DNA from 2 places in the Synechococcus sp. R6-10 genome. Region 2 is predicted to be linked to the other one. Evidence: predicted binding sites of a transcription regulator. Region 2 holds the regulator's gene; the other holds the start of a gene.
The links. Region 2 encodes NtcA, which controls nitrogen genes in cyanobacteria. Its sites were predicted from a motif close to GTANCNNNNGNTAC; they were not measured.
Positions count from the first base shown of each region.

Region 1: urtA (urea ABC transporter substrate-binding protein) is a predicted target of NtcA. The motif match lies at 1,395-1,408, and genes of this name have one in related genera.

Region 1 covers NZ_JANSHW010000099.1:211-4,284, reverse strand. The annotation lists partial or broken gene NW837_RS03370 (TolB family protein) at 1-1,279, opposite strand, end outside; gene urtA (urea ABC transporter substrate-binding protein) at 1,666-2,940, shown strand; gene urtB (urea ABC transporter permease subunit UrtB) at 3,045-4,074, shown strand, end outside.
Region 2 covers NZ_JANSHW010000413.1:274-4,774, reverse strand. The annotation lists partial or broken gene NW837_RS11405 (M61 family metallopeptidase) at 1-1,420, opposite strand, end outside; gene ntcA (global nitrogen regulator NtcA) at 1,722-2,396, shown strand; gene eno (phosphopyruvate hydratase) at 2,635-3,918, shown strand; partial or broken gene NW837_RS11390 (prolyl oligopeptidase family serine peptidase) at 3,915-4,501, opposite strand, start outside.

The DNA of each region.
Region 1 (4,074 bases), on a different contig from region 2:
TCCAGTATTGGATCCCCAGGTTGAGCACGGCTGCCGTCGCCCCGGTGGGCCCGCCGTGGCTTTTCACCAGCAGGGGTGGCTTTTCGCCAGCAGGGGCAACAAAGTCTCGGTTTTTGGGGGGATAGAAGAAGGCGTAGGCCACTTCCTTGCCGCCACCGGTGGGAAAAACAATGGGCTCTGGGATCGACAGATAGTCGGGATCCACCGCCACGCTGCTGGAACGGGCCACCACCTCCACTTGGCTGGAGGGTAAGTCTAGGCAGACCAAGGCAGTGGCTTCCGTCGGGGATCCGGCCAGGAAAGCGGCTTTTTCCCCACTCACCTGCAAACCGCTGATCTGGGTGTAGGGCAAGGGGATCCCTGCCAACTGTCCTGAATGGGGATCCAGATAAGCCAGATGAGACAGCCCGTCTTGTTCATAACAGGCCAGGATGCGCCCATCGCCACAGAAGCCGTAGGTGCTCAGGCCAAACACCCACTGCGGCTCTCCAAACTCCGCTTCCATAGGGCAGAGGGGAATGGGGCCCTGGGGATCCCAGCGATAGAGGTTCCACCAGCCGCTGCAATCGGAAACAAAGTAGAGATCCCCTTGCGGTGACCACTGGGGCTGGAAGATCGACTCGGCAGGGCCACCGGCCAGCTTTTGAGGTTCTCCCAAGCTGCCGTCAGGGTTCACCTCAGACCGCCACAGCTCTGTGCCGTCCCAGGGCATTTGGGGGTGATCCCAGGTCAGCCATACCAAGGTCTGGCCGTCTGGACTGAGGCGAGGGTTGGCATAGAAATTGTGCCCAGAGGCCAAAACGCGCTGGGATCCGCTTTCCAAGTCAATCGAGACAAGGCTGTTTTCCGGCTCTCCCTGGCGGCTGTGATCTTCCCGCACACAGAGGATGCGTCCACGCGCCCGATCCACCACCCCATCTGCATAGCGATAGGGGCCTGCTTCCATCAGGGGCTGGGGATCTGAACCCGGCAGCAGGCGGTAGAGCCGTTGGTCAGCGAAGTTGCAAAAATACACTACCCCTGCCGACACCCAATAAGCTCCACCCCCATACTCATGCACCCGCGTCCGCACATTGAAAGGTGCCGGTGTCAGCTCCACCAGGATCCCGTCGGCAGAGCGCCGCATCAACACATTGCGCCCTTTTTCTTGCGGGCGGCCCTCCGTCCAGTAGAGATCCCCCTGATCCCAAACCATCTGTCCCAAGCGCAGGGATCCCGTCACCACCAGGTCAGCGGTAATCGGGGATCGCCAAGATCCATAGCCGGCCTGCTGCACCATAGGCTGTTAATTCTCCACCCCAGAACCCCTATTATGCCGGCAGCAAGGGATCCCTGCCTTTGCCTACAGCCTGTGGGGAAAGGGAGCCGAGAACAGGCTCGGATTCTGGGAAAAGGTATCCCGCGATACAATTCTCTCCGGGCTGAATGGGTTTGATGGAACACGTTAAGGCAACAGGGATGCACAACGCTTTCTCGACTGCAGGATTAGCCTTTTCCTCTGTTGATGTTGGGAAGGCATTCGGTGAAAGCCTCAGCCGACTGCAGTTGGGCAAATTTAACACATGGGCGAGGTGATGAGCTAAGTGCTTCCCTCTGTTGGCCGGGCTGCTGCAACAACTGGACTTCTTAATACCCTTTGCACTCACTTCGTTTCGGAGATCACCGATGGCTCTATCATTTAATCGTCGTCAAGTGCTGAAAATGGGCGCTCTGGCCGGAGCCGGGGCTGCCCTAGGGCCGCAGATCTGGGTGAAGCGATCCGTGCCCGCCTACGCCCAGGGAGAGACCATCCGCGTTGGCATTTTGCACTCCCTTAGCGGCACCATGGCCATTTCGGAAACCAGCGTGGTGGATGCGGAAAAGCTGGCCATCAAAGAGATCAATGCCGCCGGTGGGGTTTTGGGCAAGCAGATCGAGCCGATTATCGAGGATGGCGCTTCCGATTGGCCAACCTTTGCCGAGAAAGCCACCAAATTGATCGATGTGGACAAGGTGGCAACGGTATTCGGCTGCTGGACTTCGGCCAGTCGCAAAGCGGTTTTGCCGGTGTTTGAATCCAAGCAGCACCTGCTCTGGTATCCCGTGCAGTACGAAGGACAAGAGTGCTCCAAAAACATCTTCTACACCGGCGCTGCCCCCAACCAGCAGATCGAGCCTTCGGTGGAATGGCTGCTCAAGAACAAGGGCAAAGAGTTCTTCCTGGTGGGATCCGACTACGTGTTCCCCCGCACGGCCAACACCATCATCAAGGCCCAGTTGGAAGCCCTGGGGGGCAAAGTGGTGGGTGAAGACTATCTGCCTTTGGGCAACACAGAAGTTACCCCCATCATCAGCAAGATCCGGGCCGCTCTTCCCAATGGCGGTGTGATCTACAACAGCTTGAACGGCGACAGCAACGTGGCCTTTTTCAAACAACTGGAAGGGGCAGGGCTGGGGCCAGATCGCTATCCTTCCATGTCCGTCAGCATTGCTGAAGAAGAGGTACAGGCCATCGGCCCCGAATTCTTGGAAGGGCACTTCGCCGCCTGGAACTACTTTATGACGGTGGATACGCCTGCCAACAAGAAGTTTGTGGAAGCTTTCAAGGCAGAATACGGCCAAAACCGCGTCACCAACGACCCGATGGAAGCCGCCTACATCATGGTTTACATCTGGAAGCAGGCAGTGGAAAAAGCGGGAACAGTGGAAATCGACGCCGTGCGGCAGGCAGCCTATGGCCAGACCTTTGATGCCCCAGAAGGCTTGGTAACCATGAACACCAATCACCACCTGACCAAGTATGTGCGGATCGGCCAGGTGCGCTCTGACGGTTTGTTTGATGTCATCTTTTCTACGGATGCCGTGGAGCCGCAGCCCTGGAACCAGTTTGTGGCAGAGACCAAGGGCTTTGCCTGCGATTGGTCAGATCCGGCCAAGGGCGGTCGCTACAAAGTCAGCTAGTCCTGGCCAGGGCTGGGATCCCTTGCCGTTTGGATAGGGTCGGGGATCCCGCCTAGATGCTCGGTTAGCCTCCCTAGTTTAGTTGGAAGGAGGATCCCCTGCCCATGACCTTGCTCCTGGACAGCTTGTTCAACGGCATTAGCATTGGCACCGTCTTGCTAATAGCCGCCTTGGGCTTGGCCATTGTTTTCGGCCTCATGGGGGTCATCAACATGGCCCATGGGGAGCTGATGATGTTGGGGGCCTACACCACCTTCGTCGTGCAAAATGCCTTTCGTCCCCTAGGGGATCCCTGGCGGGATCTGTACATCTTTCCAGCTTTGGTAGCTGCCTTTGCCGTCACTGCTCTGGTAGGGCTGGCCTTGGAGCGGGGGGTGATCCGCTTTTTGTATGGCCGACCCTTGGAGACCCTTTTGGCCACCTGGGGCGTGAGCCTGATCCTGCAGCAGTTTGTGCGCAGCGTCAATTGGGTGCTGGCTTTCCGCTTGGGGGCCTTCGCGGTGCTCTTTTTTGGCGGCTGGTGGCTCTTGGCCAGGCGAACGGATTGGCCGCGCCTCAAAGGGTGGACGCTGGCGCTGCTGTTGGTGCTCTCCACGGCCATTGCAGCGGTGGGGGGGCGGGTGCTGGCGCAAACCTATGCTTTAGCAGTCACTCAACCCTGGTTTGGAGCCCAGAACAAAGATGTGACCGCTCCCCGTTGGCTGGGGGGTGGGATCCCGGTGGGCAACCTGTTTTTGCCCAATACCCGCCTGTTTATCATCGCCCTCACTGTCTTCTGCATCCTAGGGCTGTACTTCTTCTTGCAGCGCACCCGCTGGGGGCTGCGCATCCGGGCGGTTACCCAGAATCGGGCCATGAGTGCCTGTGTAGGGATCCCTACGCAAAAGGTGGATGCCCTCACCTTTGCCGTCGGCTCGGGTCTGGCGGGAGTGGCCGGCGTAGCGGTCAGCCTGCTGGGATCCGTGGGGCCGAACACCGGCCAAAACTACATCGTGGATACCTTTATGGTGGTCGTCGTGGGGGGTGTCGGTAAGCTTTTGGGCAGCATTGTGGCAGCGCTTGGGATCGGGATTGCCAACTTTGTCATCGGTTCCGGGACGCTGGCTTTGATTTTTCCCAACGTGCCCATCCTGA
Region 2 (4,501 bases):
CAAAGGGGTGTAGGTAAGTGTTGTAGTCTAGCTCTTCCGTGCCTTCCACATAGGCGGAGAAAAACCGGCCAAGATCGGCACCGGCTGCCCGCTCAAACGCCTCCCGCAAGTCTTGGTCGCTGTAGCCCTTCTCTGACCGACCAAAGCGCTGCCACAGATCCTGCAAAGCCGTATCCAGGGATCCCTGACCGCCGGAAAGGTGACGGATGTGCAGATCCAGCAGCCAACAGACCAAAGCCCCTTTTAAGTAATAAGAAACCTGGCTGTTGAGGGTGTTTTCGTGGGGGCGGTAGAGTTTGATCCAGGTATCGAAGCTGGACTCCCGCAGCGATTGCACGGCCCGGCCCGGAGTACGCTGCAAGCGACCAATCTGTTCGGAAAGAATCTTCAAGAAATCGCCGGCACTGAGGATCCCTGCCCTCAATAAGATGACGTTTTCGTAATAGCTGGTCGCCCCCTCACAAAACCACAGACATTCCAGATAATTTTCCTGGTTGTAATCGATCTTTTCCAATGCCAGAGGACGCAGACGCTTGACATTCCAGGCATGAAACAACTCGTGGGCCAGCAAAGACAAAAAGCGCCGATAGGACTCTGGCTGATGCAGCTCTAGCCCAGAGTAAAGAAGGGTGGTGCTGTACTTGTGCTCAAGGCCACCAAATCCTCCCGGCGACAAATGCACAATGAACCAGTAGCGGTCGTAGGGTAGCCCACCGAAAAACGCGGCTGTGGTTTTGACAATCGCCTTAGCATCAGCGACAGCCCGCTCCACATCCAGAGTGCCCGACCCCCAAACCACAAGGTAATGCGGGATCCCTTCCACCTCAAACGATTGCATCCGATGCAGGCCCACCTCCACCGGGCTATCCACCAGCTCGTCGTAGTCTTCCGCCACAAAAGACTGGCCGGAAGTGGGATCCTCAGAAGGAGAGGTCAAGGGCCGCAAACTGGTGGCGATGTGCCAATCCGGCTTGGGGGGGATCACCGTCAAAGTGTAGGGTTCCCGCTCGCGACCGGGCACGTAGAGGAAGAGCGCTGCCCCGTTGAAATAGGCGTGGGTCAAATCCAGATGGTTCGTGCGCACCGTCAGCTCATAGGCATAGACCCGATAGCACACCTTCACAGCAGAAGAACCCGGCGGATCGATTTGCCAGGTATTCTTATCCACCTTCCGCCAGGCCAAAGGGATCCCTTGCTCAGTTGCCGCCTGAAACTCCTGCACATGACGGGCATACTCCCGCACCAAGTAGGATCCCGGCGTCCACACCGGCAGTCGCAGCCGCAAAGGCATCTTTGGCTCCACCTCTCGGAGCAGCAGCTCCACCTCCAGGAGGTGATTGGCCGGATCCGGCATCCGCACCGTGAAATGCTGGCGGCTCAGTTGAGAAGGTGCAGCAACAGTAACCTCTGGGATCCCCATAGATAGATAGAATGTTCCAACCCACTCCACTCTCTACCGCCAAGGGCCGACGCAACCCCCAGCGACAATGGCTCTTATCCTAACCCCTGCTTTCGGTTGGGGATCCCTTTCTGGGGCAAAAACGAGACTCAAAAATGTAGCACGTGCTACAAAGATGCCTGGGCAGAACCTTCTACTTTAGGGTAAATCTTGGTATCATCATCGATTCTGAAGTCAAGGGGTTGCAACCTAGCCTAATGCTTCTAGATTGATCTTAATAGGTTGATCTTAGGTATAAACTGACCTTAAAAGGTTGATGAGTATGGCGGTGGCCGTAGCGGAAAAATCTCTGATCACAGCCTTCAAGCAATTGGGAGGCCCTCACCATCCTCCGGTTATCGAAACGTTTGAGCGCGGGAAGACCATTTTTTTTCCAGGGGATCCGGCGGAGCGGGTTTACTTTTTGGTAAAGGGAGCCGTTAAGCTCTCGCGGGTCTACGAAATGGGAGAGGAAATCACCGTTGCCCTCCTGCGGGAAAACAGCATCTTCGGCGTGCTCTCCTTTATCACGGGACAGCGCTCCGACCGCTTTTATCACTCGGTGGCTTTTACACCTACCGAGTTACTCTCTCTGCCGATCGAGCAGGTGGAAAAATCCTTGCAGGAGAACGCCGAACTGGCCATGTTGCTGGTTAAAAGCCTGTCGTCTCGTATCTTGCAAACGGAGATGATGATCGAGACGCTGGCTCATCGCGACATGGGATCCCGTCTGGTCAGCTTTTTGTTGATCCTCTGTCGCGATTTCGGGGTGCCTGGCCCAGATGGGGTCACCATCGATCTCAAGCTGTCTCACCAGGCCATTGCCGAGGCCATTGGCTCAACCCGCGTCACCATCACCCGCCTGTTGGGAGAGCTGCGCAAGAAGAAGTACATCTCCATTCACAAGAAGAAGATCACCGTACACGACCCGATGCGGCTGAGCCATCGCTTTGCCTAGAAGGAAGAGGAGAACACCTCCTGAGCAGCACCCTGCCTAGGCAAACCCCGCTCGACGGTTGGTTGAAGCTCTGGCCGGCCTATGTTCAATCTACTGCTGCAGCCTTGAAGAATCTCTATACCTAAAGGACAGACTTAAAGTTTTCTGGAAGCTGACCGGATCGCGGGCAAGAATCTACTAGTCTATGGGGGGATCTGGCTTTGGCCAGAGCTATCTAGCCAATTGCTGAGGTGTAACTGTGGAAACGGCCATCGAGTGGATTACCGCCCATGAGATCCTCGACTCGCGAGGACGCCCCACCCTAGAAGCCCTGGTGGGTTTAGCCAATGGGGCGACGGGCTTGGCGCAGGTTCCCAGCGGCGCTTCGACCGGTACCTTCGAGGCCCATGAGCTGCGGGACGGGGATCCCAAACGCTACGGCGGTAAGGGTGTGCTGAGGGCGGTGGAAAACATCCTTGGCCCCATCCAGTCGGAGCTGCAGGGAGAAGATGCCCTCAACCAAGCCCGTATTGACCAGTTGCTGATCGACCTGGACGGCACCCCCAACAAGTCCCGCCTGGGGGCCAACGCTATTTTGGCAGTTTCTCTGGCGACAGCCAAAGCGGCTGCGGAAGCAGTGGGCTTGCCTCTTTACAAATACCTGGGGGGGCCCTTTGCCAACCTGCTGCCGGTGCCGCTGATGAACGTGCTCAACGGCGGCGCCCACGCCGACAACAACGTCGATATTCAAGAATTTATGCTTGTGCCCATTGGAGCGGCCAGCTTTCGCGAGGCGCTGCGCTACGGGGCTGAGGTGTTTGCGGTACTAAAACAAGTGCTGCAGCAGAAGGGGCTGTCCACCGGTGTGGGGGATGAAGGGGGGTTTGCTCCTGATCTCGACTCCAATGCGGCGGCTTTGGATCTGCTGATGACGGCTATTGAACAGGCAGGCTACAAACCGGGAGCAGATATCGCCTTGGCCTTGGATGTGGCCGCCAACGAGCTGCTGCAGGATGGGCAATATCACTTTGAGGGCAAAGCCCACAGCGCGGCTGATATGGTGGCTTACTACCAGCAACTGCTGGCCAACTATCCCATCCTTTCCATTGAAGATGGGCTAGCGGAAGAAGACTGGGCCGGTTGGCAAGCCATGACCGCTCAACTGGGATCCCGGGTACAGCTGGTGGGAGATGACCTGTTTGTAACCAACCTGACCCGCCTGCAAAAGGGTATCGACAGCGCCGCCGCCAACGCCATTTTGATCAAGCCCAACCAAATCGGCACCCTGACGGAGACCGTCTCGGCCATCCAATTGGCAGTTCAAGCCGGCTTTCGCACCATCATCAGCCACCGCTCTGGCGAGACGGAAGACACCACCATTGCCGACTTGGCGGTGGCCACCCGTGCCGGGCAGATCAAAACCGGATCCCTCTGCCGCAGCGAGCGCATTGCCAAGTACAACCAACTGCTGCGCATCGAAGACGAGCTGGGGGAAGCGGCAGTTTATGCCGGTCGGGTGGGCCTGGGTCCTAGAGCTCGCTAACTTCCCGTTCCGTCCCAGGGGATCCCTAGCACCTGCACCAAAAAGGCCCAGCGGTCGGCAGCTTCCTCAATCAGCTTGCTGGTGGGCTTGCCGGCCCCGTGCCCTGCCTTGGTGTCGATGCGGATGAGGATGGGCTGGGATCCCCCCTGGGCTGCCTGCAGGGCAGCGGCAAACTTGAAGCTGTGGGCGGGCACCACCCGGTCGTCGTGATCTGCGGTGGTGATCAGGGTGGCGGGATAGGCAGTGCCGGGCTTGAGGTTGTGCAGAGGGGAATAGGCGTAGAGGGCCTTGAATTCCTCCGGGTTCTCCGGGGATCCGTACTCGGAGATCCAGGCCCAGCCGATGGTGAACTTATGAAAGCGCAGCATGTCGAACACCCCCACTGCCGGCAGGGCCGCTGCAAACAGCTCCGGCCTCTGAACCAGGCAGGCCCCCACCAGCAGGCCGCCGTTGCTGCCGCCGGAGATGGCCAACTTGGCGGGGTTGGTGTAGCCATGGGCTATCAGCCACTCGGCAGCGGCAATAAAGTCGTCGAACACCTTTTGCTTGTTGAGCTTGGTGCCCGCCTGGTGCCACTCTTCTC